DNA from 4 places in the Azospirillum formosense genome. Region 4 is predicted to be linked to each of the others. Evidence: riboswitches for the same ligand, from Rfam matches in the RefSeq annotation. Region 4 holds a riboswitch; each other region holds the start of a gene.
The links. A riboswitch is a leader RNA that binds a small molecule or an ion and turns the genes downstream of it on or off. The one in region 4 is predicted to bind thiamine pyrophosphate.

Region 1 (7,646 bases), on a different replicon from region 4:
CCCGACCAGCGCGTGGAACTCGCCCTCCCCGATGGTCCAGTCGACGCGGTCCAGGATGGTGCCGCCGCCCGGGACGCCGTAGCCGGCCTGTTCGATGCTGACGAAGGGCATGGCCGGGCGCCTCAATCCGTGTAGGGGGCGAAAATTTCCGCCGCCCGTTCCGCCGAGCCCTCGATCTCGGTCAAGGTGACGAGGTCCAGCAGGTTGAACCGTCCGTCATGGTGCCAGCCCGCCTCCGGCGCGGTCATGCGGCCGAGCGCGCAGAGGCGCGTCACCCCGACCGCCCCCAGCGCCCCGGCGAGCGCGAACAGCTCCTCCGGCGCGGCGGCGATGCCCACGGTCTGGAGGAAGGCGCGGTAGGGCGCCAGCCCCGGCACCGCGTCGGCCAGCCGGTCCACCGCCACCACCGTCACCGTGCGGTTCAGCCCGCAAGGGCTCAGGCCGTCCGCCGCGTCGGTGTAGGCGACCGCCCAGCTTCCCACCGGATCGCCCAGCAGGGCGCGGCTCGGGTCGGCGAAGCCCTTCGTCTCCTCTGCGTTGCGCCACGCGGCGACGCTGCCCGCCTCGCCCATCGACAGGGGGCGGCGCGGGAACTTGCTGCCCAGCGCGTCCAGCTCATGCGCCAGATAGCCGGCGAATTCGCGCGGCGACACCCGCCCACCGCGCTCCACGAAAAAGGTCTGGGGCGAGTAGCAACCCTGCTGGTCGTAGCGCGCCACGTCGTAGGCCGCCTGCCGCGCCACCGCTCCCGCCTTCCCGGCGTTGAGCGCGGAGCGGGCGACCATGGCGAAGCTGATCTTGTGGCCGTAGGGCAGGAAGCGCGTGGTGATCGGCACCCGCGCCCGGATGGCCTCCAGCGCGTCGTTGCCGCCATAGGCGACCACCGTGTCGGCGCGGGTCAGCCACGCCCGCTCCGCCGCTTCGTCGCCGCCCTTCCACCAGACGATGGCGATGCAGTCGGCCAGCTCCGGGTCGATCTCCGCCAGGATTTGCGCGAACCAGCCGGCGAACAGCGGCTCGGCGCTCGGCAGCTTGCCGACCGTGCCGGCCTTCACCAGCAGGCCGGAGATCAGGCTCCACAGCGGCAGGCCCGGCACGTTGCCCGCCCAGACATGCAGCAGCAGCTCCGGCCCGAAGGCGCGGGCGAAGCCGCCCTTGGGCATGGGCTGGAAATCGTCGAGCACCGCCGGATTGGCGAAATCCTCGGCGATGAACTTCCGAAGCTCCGGCCCGCGGAAGGTCTTCAGATAGCCGGTCAGCCCCAGCCGGACCATCTCCGCGTCGTAGCCGGTGACCAGCGGCAGCAGCCGTTCCGCCTTCCGCCGCCACGGGTCGTCGCGGTCGAGCAGCCGGGCGACGACGCGGTCGATGGTGGCGGCGATCTCCGTGACGGTGCGGCTTCGCAAATAGGTGCGCGCGTTGGCGCGCACCCGCGTTGCCAGCTCGGCGATCTGCGCCTCGCTCAGCACCGGCACCGCCACGTCGAGCGTCTCGGCGCCGCGCCGGAAGGTCAGCGTCCGCCAATCCACCGCGTCGGCGGACAGCCCCGGCAGATGCCCGGCACGCTCCATCAAGCCAACGGCCATTGGGCCCGCGCCGCTTTGAGGAAGTCCTCGACCGCCATGGAGCAGCCCTTGGCGTCCGCCCCGTCGGCCCGCCCGAGAAGCTGGAAGCCGCCGTCCACCTCCACTCCCGCGTCCTCGGTCAGGATGGCCGACGCGCAGTTGAAGTGGGCAAGATCGTGATGGACCAGCACGCCGACGCTGCCGCGCGACACCTCCTGCCCGGTCAGCGGGTTGATGACCCGGCTGCGGATCCAGTGCGGGCCGGACTTCACCGACGGGCAGGTCTCGTTGCCGTCGTCGTAGAACTGGGTGCTCAGCTCCGTCATGCCGTACATGTTGATGCACAGCCGGCGCGGCACGCCGAAGGTGGCGGACAGGCGGCCGTAGAACTCCTCCGCCGCCATCTCGCGCGACTGGCCCTTGAAGCCGCCGGTGTCGAGGATGCGGCTGCCCGCCGGCAGGGCGAAGCTCCGCCCCCGCTCGGCCAGAGCGTCCATCAGATGCACGACGCTGAAGCTGGCCCCCAGCAGGGCGTAGGGTTCGCCGGTCGCCTCGGCGCGGGACAGCTCGGCGATGGCCCCATCCACGTCCAGCCCGGCGTCGGAGACGAAATAGCGGCTCTCATCCGTCCCGAACTCGCTCTTCGCCAGCGCCAGATAATGGGCGAGCGAGGAGTTGGGCATCGCCTGCTCGGTCGGGAACAGGATGCCCATGCGCAGCCGTTCAAAGTCACCCATGAAGCGGTGGCGGAAATTGACGGTCATCGAGCGGTCGTAGACCGCCAGCGTCGGGTGGTGGCTCTTGCCCCGCACGCCCTTGGTGGTGCCGCTGGTCATGAAGACGTGCGGGCACTCCTCCGGCGGGCGCCCACTCAGCGTCAGGTCCTTGAAGGCGCTGATCGGCACCGCGGGCACGTCGCGCCAGCTCTTCACCGTGCGCAGGGTGCGCGCCCGCTGGGTGGCGAAGCGGCGGTAGGGGGCGTTGGTCTCGAACTGGTGGGCGAAGACGGCCAGCGCCATGCGGTTGAACGCCTCCTCGTCCGCCTCTCCGGCGGCGATGAAGGCCAGCAGCTCTTCGACAAGTCGGGCTTCGGTCACGTCCGCACACACCTTTTGCAGCGCCAACAAACTGTTGCCGGGACAAGCGGTGTCTGGATGGAATGGGGGTACGCCGTGCCGCCCTTCAGTCCCGTCCCTACGCCGGTATGACCCGGATCAGGTTCGATGGGTCACCGCGTTGTCCGGATGAAAGCGCCGGGCCGGCGGAGTCTCAGCCTCCTAGCGAGGCCCCCCAGGGAACACTTTGCAAGCTAAGGGACCCGCCCCCGCCCGTCAAGGAGGTCGGGCTAACGAACGGAGGCATTGCCTTTGGAGCCCCTCTCCCGTCCCGGGAGAGGGAAGGGGCCCACGCGAGGCGTGGGAAGGGTGAGGGTACCGCCGAGAATCAGCGCATTGATCCTTGCATGACCCTCACCCGCCCGCTCCGCGGGCCCCCTCTCCCGGGACGGGAGAGGGATTTGACGTCGAATGCGACGCCCCCGCCCGTCAAAGGAGGACCGGCGCTCCGCCCGTGGCACCCCCACAACCCCCGTGATAGGATCCGCGCCCGCGGGCGGCCGACGTCGGCGGCGGAACGGGGAACGGCATGGTGAGGATCGAGGACTGCACGCTGGTGTTCGCCGACACGGCGAACCACGCCCTGGTCGAGATGGCCATCCGGGACAGCCTCGCCGCCTGCCGCTTCTCCAGCGTCCTGCTGCTCTCCGACCGCGACCCGAAAATTCCGGGCGTCGACTTCCACCGGATCGCCCCGATCCGCGACATGGACGACTATTCGGACACGATCAACGTCCGCCTGCGCCGGCTGGTGACGACGGGCCATGTCCTGATCGCGCAGTGGGACGGCTTCGTCGCCGACCCGCGGGCCTGGACGGAGGAGTTCCGCGCCTTCGACTACATCGGCGCCCGCTGGGGCTGGTACCAGGACGGCATGACCGTGGGGAACGGCGGCTTCTCCCTGCGCTCCGCCGCCCTGCTCGACCGGCTGCGCGACCTGCCCTTCGAAGCCGGCATTCCCGAGGACCATGTCATCTGCCGGACCGAGCGCCCGGCGCTGGAGAAGGCCGGCATCCGCTTCGCCCCGGAGGACGTGGCCGACCGCTTCGCCTTCGAACGCACGCCGGTGCCGGGACCGGCCTTCGGCTTCCACGGCCTGTTCAACTTCGGCAAGGTGCTGGGCGACCGCGCGCTGGAGGAGCGGATCGAGGCCATGGACGGCCCGCTGCTCGACCGGCGCGACTACACGGACCTGATGACCAGCCTCGCGCTGACCGGACGCAAGGCCCCCTTCGCCTCCATGGTCCGCAAACTGGTGGCGCGGCGGGACGAGACGTTCCTGCGCTCCCAGATCACCGAATGGACGACCGGCGTGCAGCGGGACTATGTGCTGGCCCTGGCCGACGCCGTGCAGACGACGGCGGCGCCGGGGTCGCGCTGGCCGGCGGTGACCGCGCCGCAGCGCCGCCAGCCGAAGATCTACGACTGCTTCACCTTCCACAACGAACTCGACCTTCTGGAGCTGCGCTTCCGCGAGCTGTACGACACCGTCGACCAGTTCGTGATCGTCGAGGCCAAGCAGACCTTCACCGGCGCGCCCAAGCCCCTGCATTTCATGGAGGAGCGCGACCGCTTCCTGCCCTTCCTCGACAAGGTGAAGCTGGTCGTCGCCCCCGACTTCCCGGAGACCGACAATCCCTGGGTGCGCGAGCGGGCGCAGCGGAACGCCATCGCGCTCGGGCTGGACAAGGTGGAGCCGGACGACATCGTCGTCGTCTCCGACGTGGACGAGATTTTGCGCGCCCGCTCGGTCGCGTCGCTGCGCGACAGTTCGGCGATGATCGCCGGGTTCCGCGTGCCGCTGTTCTACTTCAAGGTCAATTTCATGAATGTGGAGGGCGAGAATTTCTCGGTCTTCCCCGTCGCCGTCCGCGGGCTGATGGCCCGGATGACCACGCCGCAGCAGATCCGCGAAAGCCGCGGCACGCTGGACCGCTACACCCCCGAGACGCGTCCGCCCTACGTGGACATCCTGCCCCACGCGGGCTGGCATTTCTCCTACATCGGCGACGACGCCGCCATCCGGCACAAGATCCAAAGCTTCTCGCACCAGGAGTTGAACCGCGACGACATCCTTGACGGCATCGACGTGCCGCGCTTCCTGGCGGAGGGCAGCGACCTCTTCAACCGTCCCGGCTACCGCTGGCAGGCCGTGGAGCTGAACGACTATTTCCCGGCGAACCTCCTGGGGGAGCGCGAGCGCTGGGCGGACTTCATCGCCGAGGAGGTCGGCGGCCGGGTCACCTGGAAGTAGGCGTCCCCTGCAAGACGGCCGCTACACCTCCCGCCGCAGCAGCGTCAGGGCGGCCATCGCCATGACCTGCGCGGAATGCACCATGTCGTCGATGTCCACATACTCGTCCGGCTGGTGGGCGAGGTCGAGGATGCCGGGGCCGTAGGCGATGCAGTCCTTCAGATGCCCGACCCGCGCGATGTGCTTCTGGTCGTAGGTTCCGGGGGACACCACCTGCGCCGCCGGGCGGCCCAGCACCGTCTCGATGGCCGCCCCCACCGCCCGCACCACCGGCGCGTCGGTGTCGGTCAGGGTGGGCAGGAAGGCCAGCACCTCGCGCAGATCGTAGTCGAAGCCGGGGCGCTCGCGGCGCAGGTCCTCCAGGATGCCGACGATCTCCGCCCGCACCTCCTCGGGGTCCTCCTCGATCAGGTAGCGGCGGTCGATGACCATGCGGCAGCGGTCGGGCACCATCGGACTGGGCAGGCCGCCATGGTCCTCCGGCTGGCCGCCATGGATGGCGTTGATGTTCAGGGTGGACTGCCGCGCCCCTTCCGGGACCACCGGCATGGCGGTGCGCTTGGCGGCCAGCCGGGGGATCAGTTCCGTCTCGATCCGGTGCAGCACGGCGCCCATGTGGCGCACCGCGCAGTTGCCGAGGAAGGGCATGGAGCCGTGGGCGACGCGGCCCTTCGTCTCGATCTCCGCCCACCAGACGCCGCGGTGGCCGATGCACACCCGGTCCACGTTCAGCGGCTCGGGGATGATGACGTGGTCGACCCGCGGGCGGGAGAAGTAGCCGAGCTTCGCCAAATGCCCGACCCCGCCGTAGCCGCCCGATTCCTCGTCCACCGTGCCGGAGATTTCCAGCGCGCCGGGGAAGGGGATGCCCGCCTCGAGGATCGCTTCCACGGCGATGATGGACGCGGCGATTCCGCCCTTCATGTCGCAGGCGCCGCGGCCATAGACGCGCCCGTCCTTCACCACGCCCTCGAAGGGATCGACCGTCCAGCCCCGGCCGGCGGGCACCACGTCGATGTGGCCGTTGAAGTGCACGCAGGGGCCGGGCTCGCGGCCCTCGATGCGAGCGATCACGTTGGTGCGCGGGTAGCGGTCGCTGTCGCCCGGCGCCCCGTCCGCCCGCACATACTCCACGGCGAAACCGCGCCCGGCCAGCCGCCGCCCGAGGAACTCCGCGCAGTCGGTGTAGACGTCGCCGGGCGGGTTCACGGTGGGGATGCGGATCAGGTCGCGGGTCAGCGCGACGAGGTCGTCGCGCCGCTCCGCGATCCGGCGGAACAGCGACTCCCGGTGGTCGAGCGGCATGCATCCCCCCCTACGCACAATTCGTTGCGCGGAAGGATCGGACATGCCGGCGCGCCTGTCGAGAGGTTCCGCGCCTCACTCCGCCGCGTGATGCCGCAGCCGCCCGTCCTCGTTGGCGCGGCCGTTGCGGATTTGCTCCTCGTACCAGCGGCGGTGATGGTCCTTGGCCCAGTTCTCGTCCACCACGCCGCTGCCCATGGCGTCGAAGGCGCCCTCCATGCCGATGGTGCCGATGTAGATGTGCCCGATGATCAGCGCGATCATCAGCGCGGCCACCACCCCGTGCGCCACATGGAGGATCTGCATGCCGGCGATCCCGGTGACGGCGAAGGGCATCATCAGCAGGAAGCCGGTGAGCGACAGCGCGAAGCCGCCGAACACCACCGCCCAGAAGACGCCCTTCTGGCCGGCGTTGAAGCGTCCGGCCTCGGGATGCTCGCCGGACTTGTTCAGAACGCCGCCGAGCGTCTTCAGCCAGACGAGATCGGCCTTCTCTGGGATGTTGTCGCGCACCCACAGCACGAAGATCATCAGCAGCCCGAGGACGAAGGGCACGCTGAAGAAGTTGTGCATGTACTTGCTGGCCTCGGCCAGCATCGTGAAGTTCGGATGGCCGATCAGCGGGATCAGCAGCATGCGCCCGAAGGTCACGATTAGCCCGGTCACCGCCATCAGCAGGAAACTGACCGCCGTCGTCCAGTGGGCGAAGCGGTCCATGCCGCTGAAGCGCGGCACCTGACGCCCCGACCGGCCGCCCTGGATGCGGATGGTGCCGCGGATCAGGTAGAAGAGTCCCAGCGCCGCGATCGGCCCCAGGATCAGCGCCCCCGCGATGATCTTCAGCCAGACCATGCGGAACTCGCGCCATTCCCGCCCCTCCGGCTGAACCAGGACGCCCAGCTTCGTGTCGGGAATGCTGACCCGCCCGGACAGCATGCCGTCCGGAGTCTGGTAGAGCTGCACCTCGTCCTTCGTGGTCGGCGAGTTCGGCCCCGGCGTCTGGTAGAGCTGCGCCTGCACCGCCGGGGCGGCGAGCAGCAGAACGAACAGGACCAGCAGGGGGCGCAGGAGCTTCGTCATGTCGCGTCCTTCCCTAGAGAATATGCGCTTTGCCTTGGCGGGGGCTTTGCGTTGGAATGCTGTTGCCCCCTCCCCGACCCTCCCCCGCTGCGCGGGAGAGGGGGCTCCACGCGAAGCGGCGGCAGTCCCCTCCACCGCGCCAGCGGGGGAGGGTTAGGGAGGGGGCATCACCCCACCCGCTCAGCTCCCGCCGGTGCCCTCGCGGCCCGGGCCGAAGGCGTTGCCACGGTCGTTCTCGCGGTAGGCGGTGGTCCAGCCCCAAGCGCCAGAGCCGTAACCGCGGCGCACCGTCCGCTCCTTGTAGATGTCGGCCAGGACATCGCCGTC
Region 2 (7,646 bases), on a different replicon from region 4:
GCCGCGCCAGCTTCGCGTCGATCAGGACGCTGCCGCCCAGCGCCAGCAGGGCGAGCGTGCCGAACAGGATCAGCGAGGCGAGATCGCCGTTCGGCACCATGTGGGCGACCGCCCACAGCCCGACGCCCCAGAGGAACGGGTTCCGCGTCACCCGCAGGATGCCGCGGACCGGCTCCCGGTCTCCGGTCAGCAGCTTCTCCTGTCCGACCGAGGTCGGGTTCGGGGTGGTGAGCCCGGCGACGAGCAGGACCAGGGCGACCGGCACCAGCAGGACCGGCACCCAGGCCAGCCCGCCGGCGGGCGGCCACACGGGCACGGTGGGCGCCGCGTTGTAGGCCGCCACCAGCCACCAGAAGGCCAGCGCCGAGATCAGCGAATAGAGGCCGAGATAGGGCTTCTCGCCCAGCCGTCCGACCAGCGCCGCGCGCAGCGGCGTGCTGGAAATGCCGAAATGCGTCAGCAGCAGGAACAGCCCCGCGGCGGACAGATGGGCGATGGTGCCGGTCATGCGCGGTCTCCCGGTCGCGTCCTACAGGTCTCGTCAGGCGCCCTTTTCCAGCGTCGTGCCGCTGCAATAGGCCCAGTCGTCGCCGTGCAGGCCGAAGAACAGGGCCACCGGCTGCTTGCCGGAGCGGTCGATCACCACGCGGAAGCGGTTGCCGGTGCAGGCGCCCGCCGCCTGCTTCTGGTAGGGGAGCTTGACGCTCTTGGACGTCAGGCAGGAATCGGCGGCCTTGGGCGGGTTGGCGGTCGCGTCGATGCGCTTGCCGTTCAGCACCATGTAGTAGTTGGTGGCCTGCCCGCCCTTGACCTCGGCCTTCACCTCGATCTTGCCGAATCGGGACTTGTAGAGGCCGGCGTCGGTTTCGCCATCCGGCGCACCGGGGGCGATGGGGCGGAAGGACACGGCGCCGCAGGCCGGCGGCTCCTTCTTCTGGGCGAAGGCCGGCTGGGCCAGGGCGACGGTGGCGGCGCCCGCGATCAACGCGGCACCGAAAAGACGCGACAGCGGCATGCGAACCTCCTGGAGCGGATGAAAGGGGGTGGGACGGGTCAGGCGGGGCCTTGGCAGAACAGGGTTTGCTGCATGATGGCGCAGTCCTTCTCCACCCCGCCGTCGAGCATCGAGATCTCGACGCTGGTGACGGTCAGGGTGCGGCCCGGCTTCAACACGCGGGCGCGGGCGATCATCACCTCGCCCTTGGCCGGCGACATCAGATTGACCTTGAACTCCACCGCCAGGACCTCGCTGCCCGCCGGCATCAGCGTGTAGCCGGCGTAGCCACCGGCGTTGTCGGCCAGCGTGCTGACCATGCCCGCGTGGAAGAAGCCGTGCTGCTGCGTCAGGTCGGCGCGGAACGGCAGGCGCATCTCGCAGAAGCCGGGCTCCAGCCGCGTCAGCTCGATCCCCAGCGTCTTGCAGATCGGCTGGCGCTCGAAGCCGGCGCGGCAGCGCGCCTCCCAGTCCGGATCGCGCGGTTCGAAGGTCTTGGGCACGTCTCGGGTCTCTCTGATTGTGTTCGGGCGGCTCCTACCCTGCGCCAGCCTTACGTTCCGATCAAGCCGAGCTGCGGGCTCGACGCCTCCGCGAAGGCGCGTTTCGGCATGCGCCCGGCCAGACGGGCCGACCGCCCCGCCGCCACCGCGTCGCGCATCGCCGCCGCCATGCGCACCGGATCGCGCGCCTTCGACACCGCGGTGTTCAGCAGGACGGCGGCGCAGCCCAGTTCCATCGCCAGGGCGGCGTCCGACGCCGTGCCGATCCCGGCGTCCAGCACCACCGGCACCGGGCTGCGCGCGCAGATCGTCTCGATGGCGTGCGGGTTGCGGATGCCCAGGCCGGAGCCGATGAAGGCGCCCAGCGGCATCACCGCCGCCGCGCCCAGGTCGGCGAGCTTGCGGCAGGTCACCGGATCGTCGTTGCAGTAGGGCAGAACGGTGAAGCCGTCGGCCACCAGCTCCTCCGTCGCGCGCAGCAGTTCCTCGACGTCGGGATAGAGCAGCTCGCGGTCGCCGATGACCTCCAGCTTGATCCAGTCCACGCCCAGCGCCTCGCGGGCGAGCTGCGCGGTCAGCACCGCCTCCTTGGCGGTCAGGCAGCCGGCGGTGTTGGGCAGAAGCCCGGCGCGGTCGCCGATGACGTCGACGAGGCTTTCCGAATAGCCGTCCAGGCTGATGCGGCGGATGGCGAGGGTGACCAGCTCGCTGCCGCTGGCCTCAAGCGCGTCGAGCATGACCTGCTGGTTCGGGTAGCCGGCGGTGCCGAGAAACAGGCGCGAGCGGAACTCACGGCCCGCTATGGTGAGCGTGTCGTTCATGGGTGTTTCCTTGATGATTGATATGCCCTCTCCCGCCCCGGGAGAGGGAAGGGACCCACGCGAAGCGTGGGAAGGGTGAGGGTACCGCCGAGTATCAGCGCCTTGATCCTTGCACGACCCTCACCCGCCCGCTGCGCGGGCACCCTCTCCCGGGACGGGAGAGGGATTGGGCGCCGCCTGTGGGAATAACGATCAAGAGGCGCAGCGGGCGAGAAGGTCAGCCGCCTTGGACGGGACGGATGATCTCCAGGGCGTCGCCCGCGGACAGGGGAGTCTCCTCCCAGCGGCGGGACGGCAGGACAGCGCCGTTCAGGGCGACGGCGACCCCGCGCGTGCCCGCGGCGATTCCCCGCGCGGCCAGCAGGGCGGCGACGGTGGGGGCGGCGAGGTCCTCCTCCCGCCCGTTCACGCGGATGCGCGCGCTCATGCCGCGGCTCCCTTGGGCTGGGCGAAGCGGTCGAGCGCGAAGGGGCGGATCACCGGATCGGCCTCCCCGGTCAGGATCAGCCGCGCGATCGACTCCGCGGTGACCGGGGTCAGCAGGATGCCGTTGCGGTGGTGACCGGTGGCGTAGACCAGCCCCTCCACCTCCGAGAGGCCGAGGATCGGGGCGTCGTCGCGGGTGCCGGGGCGGAAGCCGGCCCAGCTTTCCTCGATGGGCAGTTCGGCGATGCCCGGCAGGGCGCGCCACGCCCCCTCCAGCAGGGCAAACTGGCCCCCGGCGGTCAGCCGGTCGTCGAAGCCGCGTTCCTCCGTCGTGGCACCGACCAGCAGCCGCCCATCCAGCCGCGGGATCAGGTAGGTGCCCGGCGTCCACACCACATGACGCAGCAGCGGCAGCCGGGCGTCCATGCGCAGGCAGAGCATCTGCCCCTTCACCGGGCGCACCGGCGGACGAACCGCCGGGGGCATTCCGTCGATCCAGCCCGACCACGCCCCGGCCGCAAGCACCACCCGGTCGGCTTCGAAAAGCCGGTCCCCGACCTGGACGCCGACGGCGCGGCCGCCGCGGATCTCGATGCGGCTGACCTCGGCGTGCTCGTGCACCACGGCGCCGGCCCGCAGGGCGGCGGCGTGCAGGGCGGCGGCGACCTTGCGGTTGTCCACCTGATGATCGCCGGCGCAGAACAGCGCCCCGGCCACGCCGGGCTGGAGATAGGGCTCGCGCCGCCGCACCTCCGCTCCGCTCAGCCATTCCACGGGCAAGCCGAGCTTGGTCTGGAAATCATGCAGGAAGCGCACCTTCGCCGCGTCGTCGGCGTTCAGCGCGATGACCATGGTGCCTTCGGTGCGCAGGTCCGCCGCCATGCCGGAGGCGGCCTCCAGCTCCGCCGCGAAGGCGGGCCACAGATCCTGCGAGGCGCGGGTCAGCGGCAGAAGGCTCTCTTCGCCGGGCTCGGTCTCCACGCAGGCGGCGAGCATGCCGCCCGCGGCGTGGCTGGCGCCCCGGCCGGCCGCGCCGCGGTCGAAGACCTCGACCCGGCAACCGGCGACGGCCAGCTTCCAGGCGATGGACAGGCCGATCACCCCGGCGCCGATGACGGCGACGGTGGGCTTGGCACAATCGGAACGTGCGGAATGGGAATGAAATGAGGGCGCGGATACCATGCGGCGGCTCCCTTCGCTGGCATTATCCAGACAGGTTCGATGGGTGTGATCTCAGCCGCGCGGGCTCATCCCGCACGGCACCCCAGCCAATGCCCGGATCATCCGGAAGAGAGCCGCCTTTGGCAAGCCCCTTTTCGTTGGTCACAGCAACAAAAGCGACGCCAGCCCCAGGAAGGACAAAAACCCGATGACGTCGGTCATGGTGGTCAGGAAGACCGAACTGGCCACCGCCGGATCGACGCCCATCCGATCCAGCCCGATGGGAATCAGCACCCCGCACAGCCCGGCGACGAACAGGTTGATGACCATGGCGCAGCCGATCACGAGGCCGATCATCGGCTCGAACCAGGTCGCGGCGATGGCCCCCACCAGCGTGGCGAAGACGGCGCCGTTGAGCAGCCCGACCAGGACCTCCTTCCCCACCACGCGGGGCGCGTTGGAGGACGACAGCTCGCGCGTCGCCAGGGCGCGCACCGCCACGGTCAGCGTCTGGGTCCCGGCGTTGCCGCCCATCGAGGCGGTGATCGGCATCAGCACGGCCAGCGCCACGATCTGCTCGATGGTCGCCTCGAACAGCGAGATGACGCCCGCCGCCGCGAAGGCCGTGAACAGGTTCAGCCCCAGCCAGGAAATGCGCGAGCGCGAGGTTTCCAGCACCGAGCGGTAGATCGAGGTATCGCCGACGCCGCCCAGCTTGCCGATGTCGTCCTCGGCCTCCTCGTCGATGATGTGGACCACGTCGTCGACGGTGATGACGCCGATCAGCCGCCCGCCGGCATCCACCACCGGGGCGGAGACCAGGGCGTATTGGCGGAACAGGTTCGCCACCTCCTCCTGGTCCATGGTGGCGGGAATGGTGTCCACCTCCCCCGTCACCAGATCGGCGATGCGGACCGACCGCTTCTGGCGCAGCAGACGCGACAGCGGCACCGCCCCGACCACCCGGTGCATCGGGTCGACGACGAAGATGTCGTAGAAATCCTCCGGCAGCTCGTCGTTGGCGGCGCGGACATAATCGATGGTCTTTCCGACCGTCCAGAACTGCGGCACCGCCACCAGATCGCGCTGCATCAGGCGGCCGGCGGTGTATTCGTCGTAGGTCAGGTTCTCCTGGACCAGCGCGCGGTCGGCGGCCGGCAGATTCTCCAGAACCTCGCGCCGGGTCTCCTCGTCCAGGTCCTCGATGACGTCGACGGCGTCGTCGGTGTCCAGTTCCGCGACGGCGGCGGCCAGCTCCTTCGGCTCGAACAGCTCGACGATCTCTTCGCGCAGATCGTGGTTGAGGTAGCTCAGCACCTCGCCGTCGAAGTCGGGACGCAGGACGCCGATCAGCGCCTCGCGGTCGTCGTGGCCGAGCTGCTCGATCAGATCGGCGATGTCGGCGGGATGAAGCCTGTCCAGCTCGGCCCGCAGCTCGTCGCGCCGGCCGGCGTGCAGCCGTTCGACGACCTCCTCGACGAATTCCGGCTCCACACCATAGGCGCGCTCCTCCTCGCCGTCCTCGCGGGGCGGGTCGGGGCGTTCGGCCGGGTGCGGCACATCGTCCTGGATACGATCCGGTTCCTGGCGGTCGGTGTGCATGGCGGCACCCTCCCTTCACGATGGCAATGCGGCGTGACGGCATGGTCCTGCGATCGGCCGACCATGGCGCACCGGCGTTTGCGGGTTGGTGGGGAGCCCTCGCGGATTCCCGCCGGGGCGACCACCGAATATAGGTGTGCCGCCCTTTTGTCCAGCCCGGCAGACTGGCTCGGGACCTCCGGCCGCTCGCGCAATTGCTTGCGTGGGCTTCACAATTCGTGCACCCATAATGCGCGCGGGGCTTTTGACCTCGCGCAGCCCGAGAAGAACCGACACCACCGGCCAGCGGATGTGACGATGGAGTACGCCTACACCGACGTCGACGGTCAGGAGGGGATCATGCTGTCGGGGCGCTTCACCTACGACGACAGCCGCAAGTTCCACGACCTGCTGGCGGACTGGGACATCGGCGCGCGGCCCGACGTGCGGCTGGACCTGCGCTATCTGACCTTCCTCGACTCCGCGGCGATCGGCATGCTGTTCGTCCTCGCCAACCGCTGCCGCGACGCGAAGGGGCTGGTGACGGTGCACAACGCGCAACCCTACATCGTGCAGACGATGCGGCGCGTGGCGCTCGACCAGTATGTGGAGTTCCGCTGAGGAGGGACCGGGCTGCTTGCCTTGGCCCTAAAACGAAAAAGCCCGCTGTGGTCCGATGGACCGGCGGGCTTTTCGTTTGTTTGCCTGATCCCCCGGTTCAGGGGGGATGGTGCGGTCGAGAAGACTCGAACTTCCACGGCATCTCTGCCACAGCGACCTCAACGCTGCGCGTCTACCAATTCCGCCACGACCGCACAAGGCTGGTAGAACCGACGATGGGGTTGCTCCCGTCATCGGGTGGAGCGGGGGAATAGCAGATCCCCGACAGCCGATCAAGCGGCGTCTCGCGTTTTCTGCAAAGAAAGTTCATAACGTCGGCATGACCGACCTCACCGCCCCCGTTCCGCCCGCCCCCGACGCCATCGGCGATGCCGTTCCCGCCGCCGCTCCCGCCCCGGCCAGGGCGGTGGAATGGCGCATCAGCGACACGCCCGTCCCCTACCCCGACGCGCTGGCCGAGATGGAGGCGCGCGTCGAGGCCATCCGCGCCGGCACCGCGCCGGAACTGGTCTGGCTGCTGGAGCATCCGCCCCTCTACACCGCCGGCACCAGCGCGCGGGAGGAGGATCTGCTGGAGCCGGGCCGCTTCCCCGTCTATCAGGCCGGGCGCGGCGGGCAATTCACCTACCACGGGCCGGGCCAGCGCGTGGCCTATGTGATGCTGGACCTCAAGACCCGCGGCGCCGACATCCGCGCTTTCGTCCAGGATCTGGAGGAGTGGCTGATCCGCACGCTGGCCGCCTTCAACATCCGCGGCGAACGGCGGGAGGGCCGCGTCGGCATCTGGGTGGACAAGGGACCCTATGGCGGCACCCCCGGCCAGGAGGACAAGATCGCCGCGATCGGCGTGCGGGTGCGCCGCTGGGTCAGCTTCCACGGCGTCGCGCTGAACGTCGAGCCGGACCTGTCCCACTTCGCCGGCATCGTCCCCTGCGGCATCAGCGAGCATGGGGTGACCTCCATCGTGGCGCTCGGCCATCTCGTCACCATGGAGGATGTGGACGCCGCGCTGATCGCCAGCTTCGCGGAGGTCTTCGGCGGCGGGCCGGACGGGGAATGACGGCTACCGCTTCGGTCCCCCGGCGGGCTGCCCGTCGTTGAGGACGCGCAGATCCTCGTTGGTGATCGACACGATGGTGCAGCCGGTGCTGTCGCCGTTGCGGAACAGATAGATCAGCTTGCGGTTCGCCTGCTTCTTCGGGTCGTGCAGGTTCAGGCCATGGCCGAAGGCGACCCCCAGGACCTCGCCCTTGAAGATGGCGCGGTAGCGCATGGGCATCTGCTCCCGGAACTGGCGGGCGGCGCAGGACTTGCTCAGTTCCTTCTCGAAGGTGCCGGCGTGCCGCCAGTCCTGGGTGGAGCGGATCGTCACCCATTGCGGCGGCAAGGGGTACTGGACCACCGGTGGCGCCAGCGGCAGGTCGTAGCCGCCGGGCGGCACCGGCGGCATGTGCCCCGGCTCCGTCCGGTCGAGCGGTCCCTTGGCCCAGGCGGCTCCGGTCGTCAGCAAGCCGAGCGACAGAAGCGTGCCGCGCAGGA
Region 3 (7,646 bases), 260 kb from region 4:
CTACGGCACCAAGATGGTCGGCGGCGTCACCCCGGGCAAGGGCGGCACCAAGCACCTCGACCTGCCGGTCTTCGACACGGTGGCCGACGCGGTCGAGAAGACCGGCGCCAACGCGTCCGTCATCTACGTGCCGCCGCCCTTCGCGGCCGACGCCATCCTGGAGGCGATCGACGCGGAGATCCCGCTGGTGGTGTGCATCACCGAGGGCATCCCGGTGCTCGACATGGTGCGCGTCAAGCGGGCGCTGGGCAACTCCAAGACCCGTCTGATCGGGCCGAACTGCCCGGGCATCATCACGCCCGACGAGTGCAAGATCGGCATCATGCCGGGCCACATCCACAAGCGCGGCAAGATCGGCATCGTCTCGCGCTCGGGCACGCTGACCTACGAGGCGGTGGCGCAGACCACCGCGGCGGGGCTGGGCCAGACGACCTGCATCGGCATCGGCGGCGACCCGGTGAACGGGACGAACTTCGTGGACAGCCTGGAGCTGTTCCTGAAGGACCCGGAGACCGAGGGCATCATCATGATCGGCGAGATCGGCGGCGACGCCGAGGTCAAGGGCGCGGAGTTCATCCGCGACTCCGGGACCAAGAAGCCGGTCGTCGGCTTCATCGCCGGGCGCACCGCGCCTCCGGGCCGCCGCATGGGCCATGCCGGTGCGGTGATCTCCGGCGGCAACGACACCGCCGACTTCAAGATCGAGTTCATGAAGTCCGTCGGCATCGCCGTCGCCGACAGCCCCGCGAGCCTGGGTTCCACCATGCTCAAGGTCTTCAAGGGCTGATCCGTTTTCGTCGCTGTGGTGTTTTCCCCGAAGTGACTGGCCGCGCCGGCAACGGCGCGGTCTTCTTTTTTATGTATTCATGCGGGGGAGGGAGCGTTTTCGCAATGTGGAAAGTCGGAAAAGAGGCGTTGCGCCGAGTGGTCTGACCAGTCATCTTGGTCTTGCACAGGGTGCTTCACCCTTTGTATCGGGCGGGTTGTTGCTCTGCATTTATGCGAGCCTCTCGAAATCACTGGCCGTGCTGGAAACAGCACGGCCATTTTTTTGCTCTCAGCGATCGGTCGTGCGGGCGAGGGTGAGGAAGCCGGCGATGTAGTCCACGCTTTCCTCGCCGCGGCGGACGCCGAGATGGATGCTCTTGCCGATCCCTTCGGTTCCCAGCCGCACGCAGCGGATGGGCAGCCCGGCGCCCTCCTCGCGCACCAGCCAGTCCGGCAGGACGGTAACTCCGCGCCGGGCGGCGACGAGCTGGAGCATCAGGTCGGTCGTCTCCGCCGTTTTGTGACGGAGCGGACGGCAGTGGGCCGGGACGAGGAAGCGCGTGTAGACGTCCAGCCGTTCCAGGCCGACCGGGACGGTGATCAGCTCCTCCGCGCGCAGGTCCTCGGGCCGCGCCACGCCCCGCGCGGCGAGCGGATGCGCGTCGTGCACCACGAGGACCAACTCGTAATCGAAGACCGGCGTGAACAGCACGTCGGGGGTTTCGATGGGATCAGGGGTGACCAGCAGATCGATCTCGTTGTCGAGCAGCGCCGCCACGCCGTCGAAGCGGAAGGCGGTGCGGACATCGATGTCCACGTCCGGCCATTGCGCGAGATAGCGGGCGGTCATCCGCATCAGCCAGGCTTGGCAGGGGTGGCATTCCATGCCCGCCCGCAGCGCGCCGCGGCGGCCCGACGCGAAGTCGGCAAGAACCCGCTCGGCGTGTTCGAATTGCGGCAGCAGGCGCTGCGCCAGCGACAGGAGATGCTGCCCGGCCTGGGTAAAGCGGAGGATGCGCCCCTTCTTCGTCCAGATCTCCACGCCGCAGCGCTCCTCGAACTTGCGCACCGTGTGGCTCAGCGCCGACTGGCTGAGGTTCAGGCGGTCGGCGGCGGCGGTGACGCTGCCCGCCCGGTCCACCTCCCGCAGGATCGTGAGAATCTGGCGGTCAATCATTCATGACCCCTGTTCATCCAATCATGAGAAAATACCATTTTCATTCATGATGACGGGTCGGTAGGTGTGGGGCAACCGTCACTGAGCGATTCCCGGGAACCGTCATGAGTCAAGCCGACACCAACCGTTACGCGCATGGGACGGCGAACGTTCTGCGCCTCGCCACCGCGCAGGCCCTGGCCGGCGCCAACGCGGTGGTCGTCTATGCGACGGGTGCCATTGTCGGGAACACGCTGGCGCCGAGCCCGGCGCTGGCCACGCTGCCGCTCTCGATCTTTGTCGTGGGAATGGCGATCTGCACCATTCCCGCCGGGGCGATCGCCCGGCGGCATGGGCGGCGGGCCGCCTTTCTGGCGGGGACCGGCTGCGGCGTGCTCGTCGGGCTGCTCTCCGCCCTGGCGGTGGTTCTGGGGAGTTTCTGGCTGTTTTGCGCGGCGATGATTCCCGGCGGCGCCTACGCCGCCGTGGTCCTGTCCTTCCGCTTCGCCGCCACCGATTGCGTCGAACCGGAGCGGCGGCCGAGGGCCATGTCCGCCGTGATGGCGGGCGGCGTGTTCGCCGGTGTCATCGGGCCGCAGCTCGTCACCGTCACGATGGATGTCTGGCCGCCGTATCTGTTCCTGGCGACTTTCATCGCCCAGGCCGCCGTGGCGGCGGTGTCCGCCCTGGTGCTCGTCGGGGTTCGGCTGCCGATGCCGACCGCGGCGGAGTCAGCCGGGGGGCGGCCGCTCGGCGTCATCGCGCGCCAGCCGCGATTCCTCACCGCCGTGCTGTGCGGAGTCGTCTCCTATCTTCTGATGAACTTCATCATGACGGCGGCGCCACTGGCGATGCGGCTGTGCGGCCTGTCGCAGGAGGTGTCCAACCTCGGGCTGCAATGGCACGTGATCGCCATGTACGCCCCGAGCTTCGTCACCGGGCGGCTGGTCGAGCGCTTCGGCGCGCCCCGCATGGTGTTCGCCGGCCTGGGCCTGATCGCCGCCTCGGCCGTGGTGGGGCTGGGGGGCATCGACGTGGCGCATTTCTGGGTCAGTCTGATCCTTCTGGGAGTCGGCTGGAACTTCGGCTTCCTCGGGGCCTCCGCGCTCGTTCTGGAGTGCCACCGCCCGGAGGAGAAGACCCAGGTGCAGTCGCTCAACGACTTCATCGTGTTCGGAACGATGGCCCTGGGGTCCTTCGCGTCGGGCGGGCTGCTGGCGATGTTCGGCTGGGACACGGTGCTGTGGGTGTCCTTCGTGCCGCTGGCGGCGGCCATCGCGGCGCTCGCCGTCACCGCCTCGTCCCGCGCCGCCTCCGCCACCGCCTGACGCCGGTCCGCGCGTCATCCTGCGAAAACGCCATCAAGCCCCGCCTTCAAGGCGGGGTTGACCCTCCCGGCCGTCCGGCTTTCGAAAGCCCGAAAAATTTTTGGATGAAAAGCGCAACGCGCCAAAAGTTCGTGTTGCCAACAATCATGTCTCTGGCATACCATATGCCGTATCTGGAGCGCCACGAACGCAGGGACGGCGTGACCGGCTCTCCAGCGCACCATTGAACCATGACTCACATCGGCACGGAACAAGGCCGCCCATGGCGCGGCGACGCGGACGCTTGCTCAGGCGCCGCCTCGTCCGCCCGAGGGGACCCTCATGCCCGGTATCAAAGCGTCGCAATCCCACGGGAGGGAATGATGGTTGGATCGACAGAATCCCAGAGGCCAGCGTTTAACAGTTCCGGCGGCTCTCAGGCGCCCATTTCCGACGGCGCGCGTTGGATGCAGATCGTCGTCGGCATCGTCTGCATGGTGGCCGCGGCCAACATCCAGTATGCCTGGACGCTCTTCGTGCCGGAAATCCAGGCCACCCATGGCTGGACCCGCGCTTCGATCCAGACCGCCTTCACCGTCTTCGTCGTCGTCCAGACCTGGCTGACCCCCATCGAAGGCTACTTCATCGACCGCTACGGCCCCCGCGCCATCGTCGCCTTCGGCGGCGTGATGACCGGCCTCTCCTGGATCATCGACAGCTACGCCGGCTCGCTCGGCATGCTCTATGTCGGTTCGGCCATCGGCGGCATCGGCGTCGGCTGCGTCTACGCCACCTGCGTCAACAGCGCCCTGAAGTGGTTCCCGGACAAGCGCGGCCTTGCCGTCGGCCTGACCGCGGGCGGCTACGGCGCCGGCTCGGCCGTGACGATCCTGCCGATCGCCAACATGATCCACTCCTCGGGCTATCAGGCGACCTTCTTCTGGTTCGGCCTGCTGCAGGGCACGATCATCCTCATCGCCGCCTTCTTCCTGCGCGCCCCGCAGAAGGATCAGGTGAAGGCCTCGACCAAGGTCCTGCAGTCCCGCCGCGACTACACGCTGAAGGAAGCGCTGCAGACGCCGGTCTTCTGGGTCATGATGGTCATGTTCATCTGCACCGTGTCCGGCGGTCTGATGGCGGTGGCCCAGCTCGGCGTGATCGCCCACGATCTGGGCGTGAAGGAAGCCCCGATCAGCCTGTTCGGCATCACCATGGCGGCTCTGCCCTTCGCGCTGATGCTCGACCGCGTGATGAACGGCATCTCCCGTCCGCTGTTCGGCTTCGTCTCCGACCACATCGGCCGTGAAGCGACGATGTTCATCGCCTTCACCTTCGAAGGCCTCGGCATCCTGATGCTCAGCCGCTTCGGCCACGACCCGATCATGTTCCTGATCCTGTCGGGTCTGGTGTTCCTGGCCTGGGGCGAAGTGTACAGCCTGTTCAGCGCCACCTCGGCGGACACCTTCGGCACCAAGCATGCGGCGAAGATCTACGGCGTGCTCTACTGCGCCAAGGGCGTCGCGGCCCTGCTGGTCCCGCTGGGCAACCTGCTGATGGAAGCCACCGGCACCTGGGCGACCGTGCTCTACATCTGCGCCACCATGGACCTCATCGCGGCCTTCTGCGCCATCGCCGTCCTGCGGCCCATGCTGCGCAAGCACCACGCCCGAAACGCCGAACTCGCCGCCCAGCAGGGTGCGGGTGGGCTGGCGGTGCAACCCGGCCACTGATCGGTCCGCGAAGCTTTAGGTTTCGCATCCCGGATGACGTTATCGTCGATGACGGCCGCCGCGCGCACCCCGCGCGGCGGCCTTCTTTCATTCCAGGAAGAAGGGGCGGTTGTGGCCCTCGCCGGACTGGTTGAAGCGGTCCGACGACCAGAGGCCGTCCGGCTGCTCGTCCTGAGGATCGGAGTTCCACTCGTCGTCCTCCCGCATCAGCAGGGTCAGGCCGTGGCCCATCAGGCCGGCCAGGGCGACGAAGGCGATCATCTGTGATTCGAGCATGGGACGGGCTCCGGGCACTCGGGAGGGGGCTTTGTTTTTTGTTGTGATGCAGCATAGCGGCCCGGCTCAGGCTGCGCAATAGGATTTTGTATACCAGATAATGGATACCAGAACCGCGCCAATTGCATTGGCCAATTGATTTGGTGGTGCGGGATTCGCCGTGAATCGCGTTGACGTGGGCAGGGCGGATGGTTCAGCATGGCGACGTTCCAAGGGGAGCCCCATAGCACGGGGCTGAGATGATGCCGTAAGGCGCCGAACCCTTTGAACCTGATCCGGGTCGTACCGGCGTAGGGACAGGAACAAACGGGCCATCGTCACGCGCACTCCCTCCAGGGGACCGCTCCGGTCGTCCGTTCTGCCGCTCCGTCACACCCGGGTCTCCAACGATCCTATGTGCGATGGAGATCCACAGCAGATGCCTGACTCACTTCCCCCCGCTTCCCAAAAGGCCGCGCCGTCCGACCACTTCTCGGTGACGACCGGCCCGCTGCCGTCGTCCAGCAAGGTCCATGTGGCGGGGGAGCGCTTCCCCGACCTGCGCGTGGCCATGCGCGACATCCATGTGGGCGGCGGCGAGCCGCCGGTGCGCGTCTACGACACCTCCGGTCCCTACAGCGATCCCGCCGTGCGGACCGACATCCGCCGCGGGTTGGCGGAGCTGCGGCGTTCCTGGATCGAGGCGCGCGGCGACGTCGAGGCCTATGAGGGCCGCGAGGTCCGTCCGGAGGACGACGGGCTGCGCGCCGGCGAGACGCGCGCCGTGCCCGTCTTCGACCGCGCCGGGCGCCGCCCGCTGCGCGGCAAGCCGGGCCGGGCGGTCACGCAGATGGCCTACGCCCGCGCCGGCATCGTCACGCCGGAGATGGAGTACATCGCCGTCCGCGAGAATCTGGGCCGCCAGAGGCTGGCCGAGGCGGCGGCGCGGGACGGCGACGACTTCGGCGCCTCCATCCCCGACCATGTGACCCCGGAGTTCGTCCGCGACGAGGTGGCGCGCGGGCGGGCGATCATCCCGGCCAACATCAACCACCCCGAGTCGGAGCCGATGATCATCGGCCGCAACTTCCTCACCAAGATCAACGCGAACATCGGCAACTCCGCCGTCGCGTCGTCGGTGGGGGAGGAGGTCGACAAGATGGTCTGGTCGATCCGCTGGGGCGCCGACACCGTGATGGACCTGTCCACCGGCCGCAACATCCACACCACCCGCGAATGGATCCTGCGCAACAGCCCGGTCCCCATCGGCACCGTGCCGATCTATCAGGCGCTGGAGAAGGTCGGCGGCAAGGCCGAGGACCTGACCTGGGAGATCTTCCGCGACACGCTGATCGAGCAGGCGGAGCAGGGGGTGGACTATTTCACCATCCACGCCGGCATCCGTCTGGCGCACATCCCGCTGACCGCGAAGCGCACCACCGGCATCGTGTCGCGCGGCGGCTCGATCATGGCGAAATGGTGCCTGTCGCATCACCGCGAGAGCTTCCTCTACGAACGGTTCGAGGAGATCTGCGAGATCATGAAGGCGTACGACGTCGCCTTCTCGCTGGGTGACGGGCTGCGCCCCGGTTCCATCGCCGACGCCAACGACGCCGCCCAGTTCGCCGAGCTGGAGACGCTGGGCGAGCTGACCAAGATCGCCTGGAAGCATGACGTTCAGGTGATGATCGAGGGGCCGGGCCATGTGCCCATGCACAAGATCAAGGCCAACGTCGACAAGCAGCTGGCCCTGTGCGGCGAGGCCCCCTTCTACACGCTCGGGCCGCTGACCACGGATATCGCGCCGGGCTACGACCACATCACCAGCGCCATCGGCGCCGCCATGATCGGCTGGTTCGGCACGGCGATGCTCTGCTACGTCACGCCGAAGGAGCATCTGGGGCTGCCGGACCGCGACGACGTCAAGGTGGGCGTGGTCACCTACAAGATCGCCGCCCACGCCGCCGACCTCGCCAAGGGTCACCCCGGCGCGCAGGAGCGGGACGACGCCCTGTCGCGCGCCCGCTTCGAGTTCCGCTGGCGCGACCAGTTCCACCTGTCGCTCGATCCGGAGACGGCGGAGCGCTTCCACGACCAGACCCTGCCGGCGGAAGGGGCGAAGGTCGCGCATTTCTGTTCGATGTGCGGGCCGAAGTTCTGCTCGATGAAGATCACGCAGGAGGTGCGGGAGTACGCCAACTCCGGCATGGCCGAGATGTCGGAGAGCTTCCGTGTCAAGGGCGGGGAGATCTATCTGGAGGAGGGGCAGGCGGCCAAGTAGCGCCCGAATCGAAAAGGGGACGCCCTCGCGGGCGCCCCCTCGCTTCGGCTCCTTCCCCAGGCGGGGGGAGGGGAAGAGAGCGTCAGGGCGTGGCCGTTGCGCTTCGGCCGCCCGGCGCGCCGTGCGACTCGGCGGCCATGCGGCTGCGC
Region 4 (7,646 bases):
TGGAGGAAGACACAGCTGAAGGACCGCGCGCCATGGGCCAGCCATATTCCTCCGATCTGCGCGAACGGGTTCTGCTGGCTTATGAGCGCCACGAGGGCGGCCCCGAGTTGCTGGCGCGGCGCTTCCAGATCAGCCGAGCCTGCGCGTACAACTGGGTGCGGGCCGCACGCCTTGAGGGGCGGCGGGTCGCCAAGCCGCATGCCGGCGGCGTACCAGCCAAACTGGACGCGGAGGGCGTGAGCGTGCTGCGGGCCTTGGTGCGGGAGGATAATGACGCGACACTGGCACAGTACCGCGACCGGTTGGCCGCACGCACCGGCATCGCGCTGAGCCCGGCGGTGGTGTGCCGCACCTTGAAGCGGCTGGGGTTGGCGCGCAAAAAAAGACGCTGAGGGCCAGCGAGCAAGAGCGCGCGGATATCGCCGCGGAACGCGCGGCCTACCGGGACGATGCGGTGGTCCATGAACCGGCGCGTTTGGTTTTCCTCGATGAAACCGGCATCAACACCCAGATGACGCCCACCCAGGCCCGGGCGCCGCGCGGCCAGCGGGCGCTCGGATCCGTGCCCTGTGGGTCGTGGCACCGCGTCACGGTGCTCGGGGCGTTGAGCGCCGAAGGCATGCTGGCCGCCATGAGCATCGAGGCGTCCACCTCCTCGGCCGTGTTTCTCGCCTTTGTCGAGCAGGTGCTCTTGCCCGTGCTTCGGCGCGACAAACCCGGCGCCGTGGTCGTGATGGACAACCTTTCCGCTCACAAGCGGGCCGATATCCTCGCCGCCTTTGAGACGGCGGGGATCCGTGTCCGCTTCCTCCCGCGCTACTCGCCCGACCTCTCGCCCATCGAGCCCGGCTGGGCCAAGCTCAAAGGAATCCTGCGCGCCAAGGAAGCCCGCACCGTCGAGGCCCTCAACGAGGAACTCGGCCCAGCCCTCAATGCGATCACCGCTACCGACGCCAAAGCGTGGTTTAAGCTATGCGGCTACCCGAATCTAAACTGAACCGAAATCCGCTTTAGGCACCGGACGGGGCCAGCGCCGATCCGCGAAAGGCCGGGTCCGCTTCGCCAAACGCCCGTCCGGCGATTCACGAAGCGTGAAACGCCGGCGCTTTCCACAGGCGAAGCGGCGCGGGCCAGACCTGCGGTTGCGGCATTGGGCAGCGTCATGGTTGCTCAGATACTGTGCAATCATGACCCAAGCCGCCGCCCTGCCTTCCGCCGCCAGCGATGACACCCGCCGCGCCATCGGCTGCTTTCTGCTGGCCATCTTCCTGTTCGCTGGCATGGACACGCTCATCAAATATCTGAGCGGCGGCTATCCGGTGGCGCAGCTCATGTTCGCGCGGTCGGTGGTGGCGGTGATCCTGGTCGGCGGCATTTCCGTGGCGCGCGGCGGCTGGGGCGGGATGCGCACGCGGCGCCCGGTCGCCCATGTCTTCCGCTCGATGGCCGGGCTGCTGTCGATGGGCTGCTTCTTCTATGCCTTCAAGCATCTGCCGCTCGCCGACGTCTATGTGCTGAGCTTCGCCGGGCCGCTGTTCATCACGGCGCTGTCCATGCCTCTGTTGGGCGAGCCGGTGGGCTGGCGGCGCTGGGCGGCGGTGCTGGTCGGCTTCGGCGGCGTGGTGGTGATGGCCCGTCCGGAGGCCGACGCGCCGATCCTGCCGATCGTCGTCGGCGTGGGCGCGGCCTTCTTCTACGCGCTGGCGATGATCGCGGTGCGCGGCCTGTCGCGGACGGAGAGCAACACGGCCATCGTCGTCTATCTGCTGCTGACCACCACGGTGGTGAGCGGCGTGGCGGCGATCCCCGACTGGGTGCAGCCGGGCGGGTTCGACCTCGGGCTGATGCTTCTGGTCGGCACGCTGGGCGGCGCGGCGCAGGTGCTGATGACCCAGGCCTTCCGCCTGGGGCGCGCCGCGGTGGTGGCGCCCTTCGAGTACACGGGGATGATCTGGGCGACGCTGCTCGGCTTCCTGGTCTTCGGCGACGTGCCGACCCCCACCGTGCTGGCCGGGGCGGGGATCATCATCGCCAGTGGGCTCTACATCCTCTATCGGGAAACCCTGCGCCGCGGCGACTGACGGGTCAGGCGGCGGCGGGAAACGCCAACTCGCCGTCCGTGACGCCCGGCGGGTCCGTCAGGGCGATGAGCCGGCTGCGCTCCAGCACGCGCCGGATTCGCGGCGGGTGATTCTCGAAGGCGATGGCGCTGCCGCGGTCGAGCACCGCGTTGCGGAGCGCCAGCAGAATGCCGATGCCGCAGGAATCGAGGAACTCCACCCGCCCCAGATCGACGCGCAGGGTCAGGGACTGCGCCTCCGCGACGCGGCGGAGCAGGGGCGTCAGGACGGGCAGGGCCGCGTGGTCGACCCGTCCCGACAGCACGGCGCGCAGCCCGCATCCGCCCTCCGCCGTGGCGAAGGGGTGCAGGGTGACGGCGCTGTGCGACGGGGTGGGCCGCATGCTGGGTGGCGACTTTCCGGTTGGGGCGACGGTCCGGCGCGGGCCGGGGGCGGCGGAAGGAACCACGGGAAGCGCGACTCTCCGGTGTCTGTTGCGTTGCGAAATTGTGAAAAGGCGCCGGGCCACCGCTTGACAGCCGGGCGCCGGGCTCACACTGTGCACACGAACGGCTGGGGTGCCTGCCGCAAGGCGGGCTGAGACCACACCCATCGAACCTGATCTGGGTCATGCCAGCGAAGGGAGCCAAGCGTTCGAGGCTGTGCCGCCGCTACACCCCTGGCCTCCTCGTCCTCGCGCGGTTCTTCGCCGGGCAGGAGGAGACACAACCATGCGGCGCTTCCTTTCCATCCTCTCGGCAACGGCTTTTTCGGCGGTCTGCTCGGCGTCGCTATTTCCGGGCGCGGCGCTGGCGGGCGAGGCCTCGGTCCCCGTGCTGGTGCCGCTGACCGGCTTCCTGTCGCTGGAGGGCACGAGCCAGCGCAACGGCGCGGTCCTGGCGCTGAAGGACGCGCCCGCGGGCGTGGCGGTGCGGTCGGAGGTGATCGACACCGGCACCTCGCCGGAGGCCGCGGTCACGGCGCTGGAGCGCGCGGCGGGCGGCAAGGTCACCGCGGTGGCGGCCAGCATGCTGGGCACGCAGATGCTGGCGATGCTGCCGCTGGCCCAGGATTACGGCATTCCGCTGGTCACGGTCTCCGGCACGGCGAGCATCACCGAGCAGGGCAACCCCTGGGTCTTCCGCTTCTTCCCCGGCGACGCCGTGACCAAGGAGGCCCACGCCCGCTACGTGACGGAGGAGCTGGGCAAGAAGCGCCCGGCGGTGATCTACCAGACGACGGCCTACGGGCAAAGCGGCAAGGCCCATCTGGAGCAGGCCTTCAGGACGCTCGGCGTCGAGCCGGTGTTCGAGGAAGGGGTGGACCCCGCCGCCAAGGACCTGCTGCCCGTCCTGACCAAGGCGCTGGCCGCCAAGCCCGACGTGCTGGTGCTGCACCTGCATTCCGGCCCGACCGCCCTGTTCATCCGGCAGGCGGCGGCCAACGGGGTGGCGGTGCCGATCGTCGCCGGCTCCGCCATGCACCAGCCGAGCACGGCAGCGCTTCTGGAACCGGCCGAGCTGAAGGGCGTCTGCGCCGAGACGGCGGCTTCGCCGATCTCCGGCGGCAGCCCGGAGGTGGAGGCTTTCACCGCCGCCTACCGCGCCGCCTTCAACGCGGAGCCCGACGCCTTCGCGCTCGGCCAGTATGACGGCATCCGCATGGTGCTGGCGGCGGTGCAGGGCGGCGCGGACAGCGCGGAAGCCGTCCGCAAGGCCCTGTCCTCCGGGACCCATCAGGGCCTCACCATGACCTACAAGTCGGACGGCAAGGGCAACATGGCGCATTCCGCGGTGATCGTCTGCTACGACGGCGCCTCGCGCGTGCCGGCGATCGCCAAGCGGTACGACAACGTGACCGGCGTGGTGACCGGCATGGTGAAGTGAGCCAGCCTTGATCACCCTGCAGCTTCTCGTCAATGGACTGGCCCTGGGCGCCGCCTACGCGCTGGTCGCGCTGGGCTTCGTGCTGGTGCTGAACGCCACCGCGGCGGTGAATTTCGCGCAGGGCGATCTCGTGATGGCCGGTGGGATGCTCGGGGTGGCGCTGGCGCCGCATCTGCCGGATCACCTGCCGTTGCCCGGGCTGCTCCTGCTGCCGGTGGTGCTGACGCTGATGGCCGGGCTGGGGCTGCTGCTGGCGGCGGCGGCCTATCTGCCGCTGCGCCGCCGCCCGCCGGTGGCGGTCTTCATCAGCACCATCGCGGCGGGGATCATCCTGCAGAACGGCGCCTCTGTCCTGTTCGGGCCGGAACCGCGGGCGGCACCGCCGCTGCTGGGCGGCGGGACGCTCGACCTCGGCGGGCTGGTGGTGGCGGAGCAGTCCCTGGCCATCATCGCCGTCGCCGCCCTGCTGATCGCCGGGCAGCAATGGCTGTTCGGGCGGACCCAGCTCGGCCGCCGCCTGCGCGCCACGGCGCAGGATCCGGAGATGGCGCGGGCCTGCGGCGTGCCGGTGACGGCGATGATCCTGATCACCTTCGCGCTGGGCACCGCCTTCGCCGGGGCGGCGGGGCTGCTGCTCGCCAACCGCTACTTCGTCACGCCCACGGCGGGCGGCGACCTGATCCTGAAGGCCTACATCGCCGTGACCATCGGCGGCTGGGGCTCGGTTCCCGGAGCGGTGGCCGGCGCGCTGCTGATCGCGCTGTTCGAGGTGGGGGTGTCGTCGGTGCTCTCCTATCCGGTGGCGCTCGGGCTGCTCTACGCCACGCTGCTGGTCATTCTGGTCGCCCGCCCGCAGGGGCTGTTCGGCGAGGCGGCGCGGCGCCGTGCGTAAGCTGCGGAAAGGAGTGGCTTTTGCCCCCACCCTGACCCTCCCCCGCTGGGCGGGGGAGGGGATGATGCTTGCGGTGCTGGTGGCGTACGCGCTGCTGTACGCGTCGCCTTACGGGCTGCGCGTGTTGACCGTTGCGGGGGTGTACGCGTTGGCCGCCGTCGGGTTCCAGATCGTGTTCGGGCTGGGCGGTGCGCTGTCGCTGGCTCATGGCGCCTTCTTCGGGCTGGGGGCCTACGCCACCGGCATCCTGGGCAGCCAGTGGGGGTGGGGCTTCGCCGCGACCTTCCCGGTGTCGCTGCTGGTGCCGCTGCTGCTGGCCCTGCTCGTCGGACTGCCGGTGCTGCGGCTGGAATCCCATTACTTCGCGCTGGCGACGCTGGGCATCGCGCAGGTCGTCCATCTGCTGGCGGTCAACAGCCCCGGCCTGACCGGCGGCGCCAACGGTCTGCCGGGCGTTCCGGGCATCGTCCTGTTCGGCTGGGCGGTGCCGCGCGGCCTGCCCCTGGCGGCGGTGGTCTGGGGCTTCGTGGCGCTGGGCGGGTTGCTCGCCTGGAGCCTGGCGCGCGGGCGCTGGGGGCGGGCGCTGACGCTGGTGCGCGACGACCCGCTGGCGGCGGGCACGCTGGGGCTGGACGTCGGCGGGCTGCGGCTGGCCGCCTTCGCGCTGAGCGCCGTCTACGCCGGGGCGGCGGGCGCCTTGGCCGTGCACACCCAGCGCGTCGTCTCGCCGGAGGTGCTGGAGTTCCCCGTCATGGTCTCCGTCCTGACCATCGCCGTGGTCGGCGGGCGCGGGCGGGTGGCGGGGGCGATTCTGGGGGCGGTGCTGCTGCTCCACCTGCCGGAATGGTTCCGCTTCCTGGAGCGCAGCTATCTGATCGTCTACGGCGTGGCCCTGCTCGCCACCATCGTGCTGGCGCCGCACGGGTTGACCGGCCTGCTCGACCGGCTGTTTCCGGCCCGCCCGGCGCCGTTGCCCATGCCCGCGGCGCCACCGGACATCGCCGTTCCGAATGGGCCCCTGCTGCGGGTGGAGGGGCTGACCAAGGGCTTCGGCGGGGTGCGCGCGGTGGACGGCGTGTCGCTGACGCTGGAGGCCGGGACCATCACCGGGCTGATCGGCCCCAACGGCTCCGGCAAGACGACGCTGGTCAACCTGATCTCCGGCCTGGAGACCCCGGACGGCGGGCGGGTGCTGATGGGCGGAGCGGATCTGGCCGGGCGGCGGCCCGACCGGATCGCCCGCGCCGGGATCGCCCGCACCTTCCAGGCGGTCAGCTTGCCCGACGCCGCCAGCGTCCTGGCCGCCGTGGCCGCGGCGCGGCTGGAGCGCGACGGCTCGATCGCCCAGGCCGAGGCGCATGCCCTGTGGGCGCTGGAGCGGCTGGGCGCGGCGGACCTCGCCGCGAAGCCCTGCGCCGGCCTGCCCGCGGCGCTGCGCCGCCGGGTGGAACTGGCCCGCGCGCTGGCCCGCCAGCCCGCCGTCCTTCTGCTCGACGAGCCGGCGGCGGGGTTGACCGACGGGGAGAAGGCGGAATTGGCCGGTCACCTACGCGCCATCGCCGCCACCGGCACCGCGCTGCTGGTGGTGGAGCACGACATGGGCTTCCTGCTGCCGCTCGCCGGCCATGTGCTGTGCCTGGACCAGGGACGCCCGCTCTACGCCGGCCCGCCGGAGGGGGTGCGCAGCGATCCGGCCGTGGTCGCCGCCTATCTGGGGGAGGGCGCATGATGAGCGAGCCCCTGTTGCAGGTCGAGGGTCTGACCGCCGGCTATGGCGGGGCGGTCGCCGTGGACCGCCTGTCGCTGTCCGTGGCGGCCGGGGAGGCGGTGGCCCTGCTGGGCGCCAACGGGGCGGGCAAGTCGACGCTGCTCAAGGCCGTTCTCGGCCTCGTCCCGGCGACCGGCGGGCGCGTCCGGCTGGCGGGGGAGGAGATCGGCGCCTTGGTTCCGGAGCGGCGGGTGCGCCGCGGCCTGGGCTATGTGCCGGAGGGGCGGCGCGTCTTCCCCGGCATGAGCGTGCGCGACAATCTGGAGGTGGCGAGCCGGCTCGACCGTGCCGGGCGGGCCGCCGATCTGGAGCGCGTCTTCGCCCTGTTCCCGGCGCTGGAAGGCAAAGCGGAGGAGCGCGCGTGGCGCCTGTCCGGCGGGCAGCAGCAGATGCTGGCGGTTGGCCGCGCGCTGATGGGCCGTCCGCGCGTCCTGCTGCTCGACGAGCCGTCGCTCGGCCTGTCGCCCAAGCTGGCCGGGGAGGTCTTCGCCGCCGTCCGCGCCATCGCCGCCGCCGGGACGGCGGTCCTGGTCGCCGAGCAGAGCGCGGCCCGCGCCCTGTCCGCCGCCGGGCGCGTCGTGCTGCTGCGCCTCGGCCGGGCGGTTCATGACGGGCCGGTGGAAAGCCTTCCCGCCGACGCGCTGCGGGACGCCTTTCTGGGCCCCTGATCGGCCATCGCAGGGCGGCGCCGGACGCAATTCGGCATTGCGGCAACAGGCCGGGATCTTTGTCGTGACTTTCTCGTCTTGCGCTTGCCGATCCCATACGGCGGGGCTAGCTTCCGGCGTCGCCCAGCCCGTAAGGATTACCTCTGCCATGTTGGACAAAGCCGTCGCTGCTGCACTCTCCTCCCTTCTTCTGCTGGGCGCCGCCGCCGCCCACGCCGATGGGGCGCAGGTGGCGGAGCTGGTCCCCGTCAACCCGCCGACCATGTATTACCCGGCCCCGTCCTCCGGCCCGGCGCCGGCGCCCCGCACCGTCGCTCCGTCGGCGCCGTCGGCCGCCGCCGATCCGGCCGAGAAGACCGGGCCGGCCGAGCT

Region 1: linked by a shared signal. The riboswitch ahead of ABVN73_RS20680 (long-chain fatty acid--CoA ligase) and the one ahead of ABVN73_RS03900 (ABC transporter substrate-binding protein) in region 4 are both predicted to bind thiamine pyrophosphate.
Region 2: linked by a shared signal. The riboswitch ahead of thiO (glycine oxidase ThiO) and the one ahead of ABVN73_RS03900 (ABC transporter substrate-binding protein) in region 4 are both predicted to bind thiamine pyrophosphate.
Region 3: linked by a shared signal. The riboswitch ahead of thiC (phosphomethylpyrimidine synthase ThiC) and the one ahead of ABVN73_RS03900 (ABC transporter substrate-binding protein) in region 4 are both predicted to bind thiamine pyrophosphate.

The regions. Positions count from the first base shown of each region.
Region 1 is NZ_CP159403.1:1,649,082-1,656,727, forward strand. It holds gene ABVN73_RS20670 (ABC transporter ATP-binding protein) at 1-111, opposite strand, end outside; gene ABVN73_RS20675 (acyl-CoA reductase) at 123-1,586, opposite strand; gene ABVN73_RS20680 (long-chain fatty acid--CoA ligase) at 1,571-2,662, opposite strand; TPP riboswitch at 2,739-2,868, opposite strand; gene ABVN73_RS20685 (DUF5672 family protein) at 3,210-4,934, shown strand; gene ABVN73_RS20690 (acetylornithine deacetylase/succinyl-diaminopimelate desuccinylase family protein) at 4,956-6,239, opposite strand; gene ABVN73_RS20695 (formate dehydrogenase subunit gamma) at 6,315-7,319, opposite strand; gene fdh3B (formate dehydrogenase FDH3 subunit beta) at 7,500-7,646, opposite strand, start outside.
Region 2 is NZ_CP159405.1:249,632-257,277, reverse strand. It holds gene ABVN73_RS25540 (NnrU family protein) at 1-508, opposite strand, end outside; gene ABVN73_RS25535 (hypothetical protein) at 542-1,015, opposite strand; gene ABVN73_RS25530 (PaaI family thioesterase) at 1,054-1,497, opposite strand; gene ABVN73_RS25525 (thiazole synthase) at 1,548-2,318, opposite strand; gene thiS (sulfur carrier protein ThiS) at 2,536-2,745, opposite strand; gene thiO (glycine oxidase ThiO) at 2,742-3,926, opposite strand; TPP riboswitch at 3,918-4,021, opposite strand; gene mgtE (magnesium transporter) at 4,068-5,507, opposite strand; gene ABVN73_RS25505 (STAS domain-containing protein) at 5,805-6,107, shown strand; tRNA gene ABVN73_RS25500 (tRNA-Leu) at 6,215-6,301, opposite strand; gene lipB (lipoyl(octanoyl) transferase LipB) at 6,427-7,167, shown strand; gene ABVN73_RS25490 (hypothetical protein) at 7,171-7,617, opposite strand.
Region 3 is NZ_CP159402.1:1,086,229-1,093,874, forward strand. It holds gene sucD (succinate--CoA ligase subunit alpha) at 1-787, shown strand, start outside; gene ABVN73_RS05155 (LysR family transcriptional regulator) at 1,058-1,945, opposite strand; gene ABVN73_RS05160 (MFS transporter) at 2,050-3,252, shown strand; gene oxlT (oxalate/formate MFS antiporter) at 3,699-4,961, shown strand; gene ABVN73_RS05170 (hypothetical protein) at 5,049-5,237, opposite strand; TPP riboswitch at 5,440-5,552, shown strand; gene thiC (phosphomethylpyrimidine synthase ThiC) at 5,656-7,497, shown strand; gene oxlT (oxalate/formate MFS antiporter) at 7,580-7,646, opposite strand, start outside.
Region 4 is NZ_CP159402.1:826,038-833,683, forward strand. It holds gene ABVN73_RS03880 (IS630 transposase-related protein) at 33-392, shown strand; gene ABVN73_RS03885 (IS630 family transposase) at 344-997, shown strand; gene ABVN73_RS03890 (DMT family transporter) at 1,188-2,081, shown strand; gene ABVN73_RS03895 (STAS domain-containing protein) at 2,086-2,463, opposite strand; TPP riboswitch at 2,625-2,722, shown strand; gene ABVN73_RS03900 (ABC transporter substrate-binding protein) at 2,792-3,946, shown strand; gene ABVN73_RS03905 (branched-chain amino acid ABC transporter permease) at 3,954-4,838, shown strand; gene ABVN73_RS03910 (ATP-binding cassette domain-containing protein) at 4,900-6,567, shown strand; gene ABVN73_RS03915 (ABC transporter ATP-binding protein) at 6,564-7,274, shown strand; gene ABVN73_RS03920 (hypothetical protein) at 7,423-7,646, shown strand, end outside.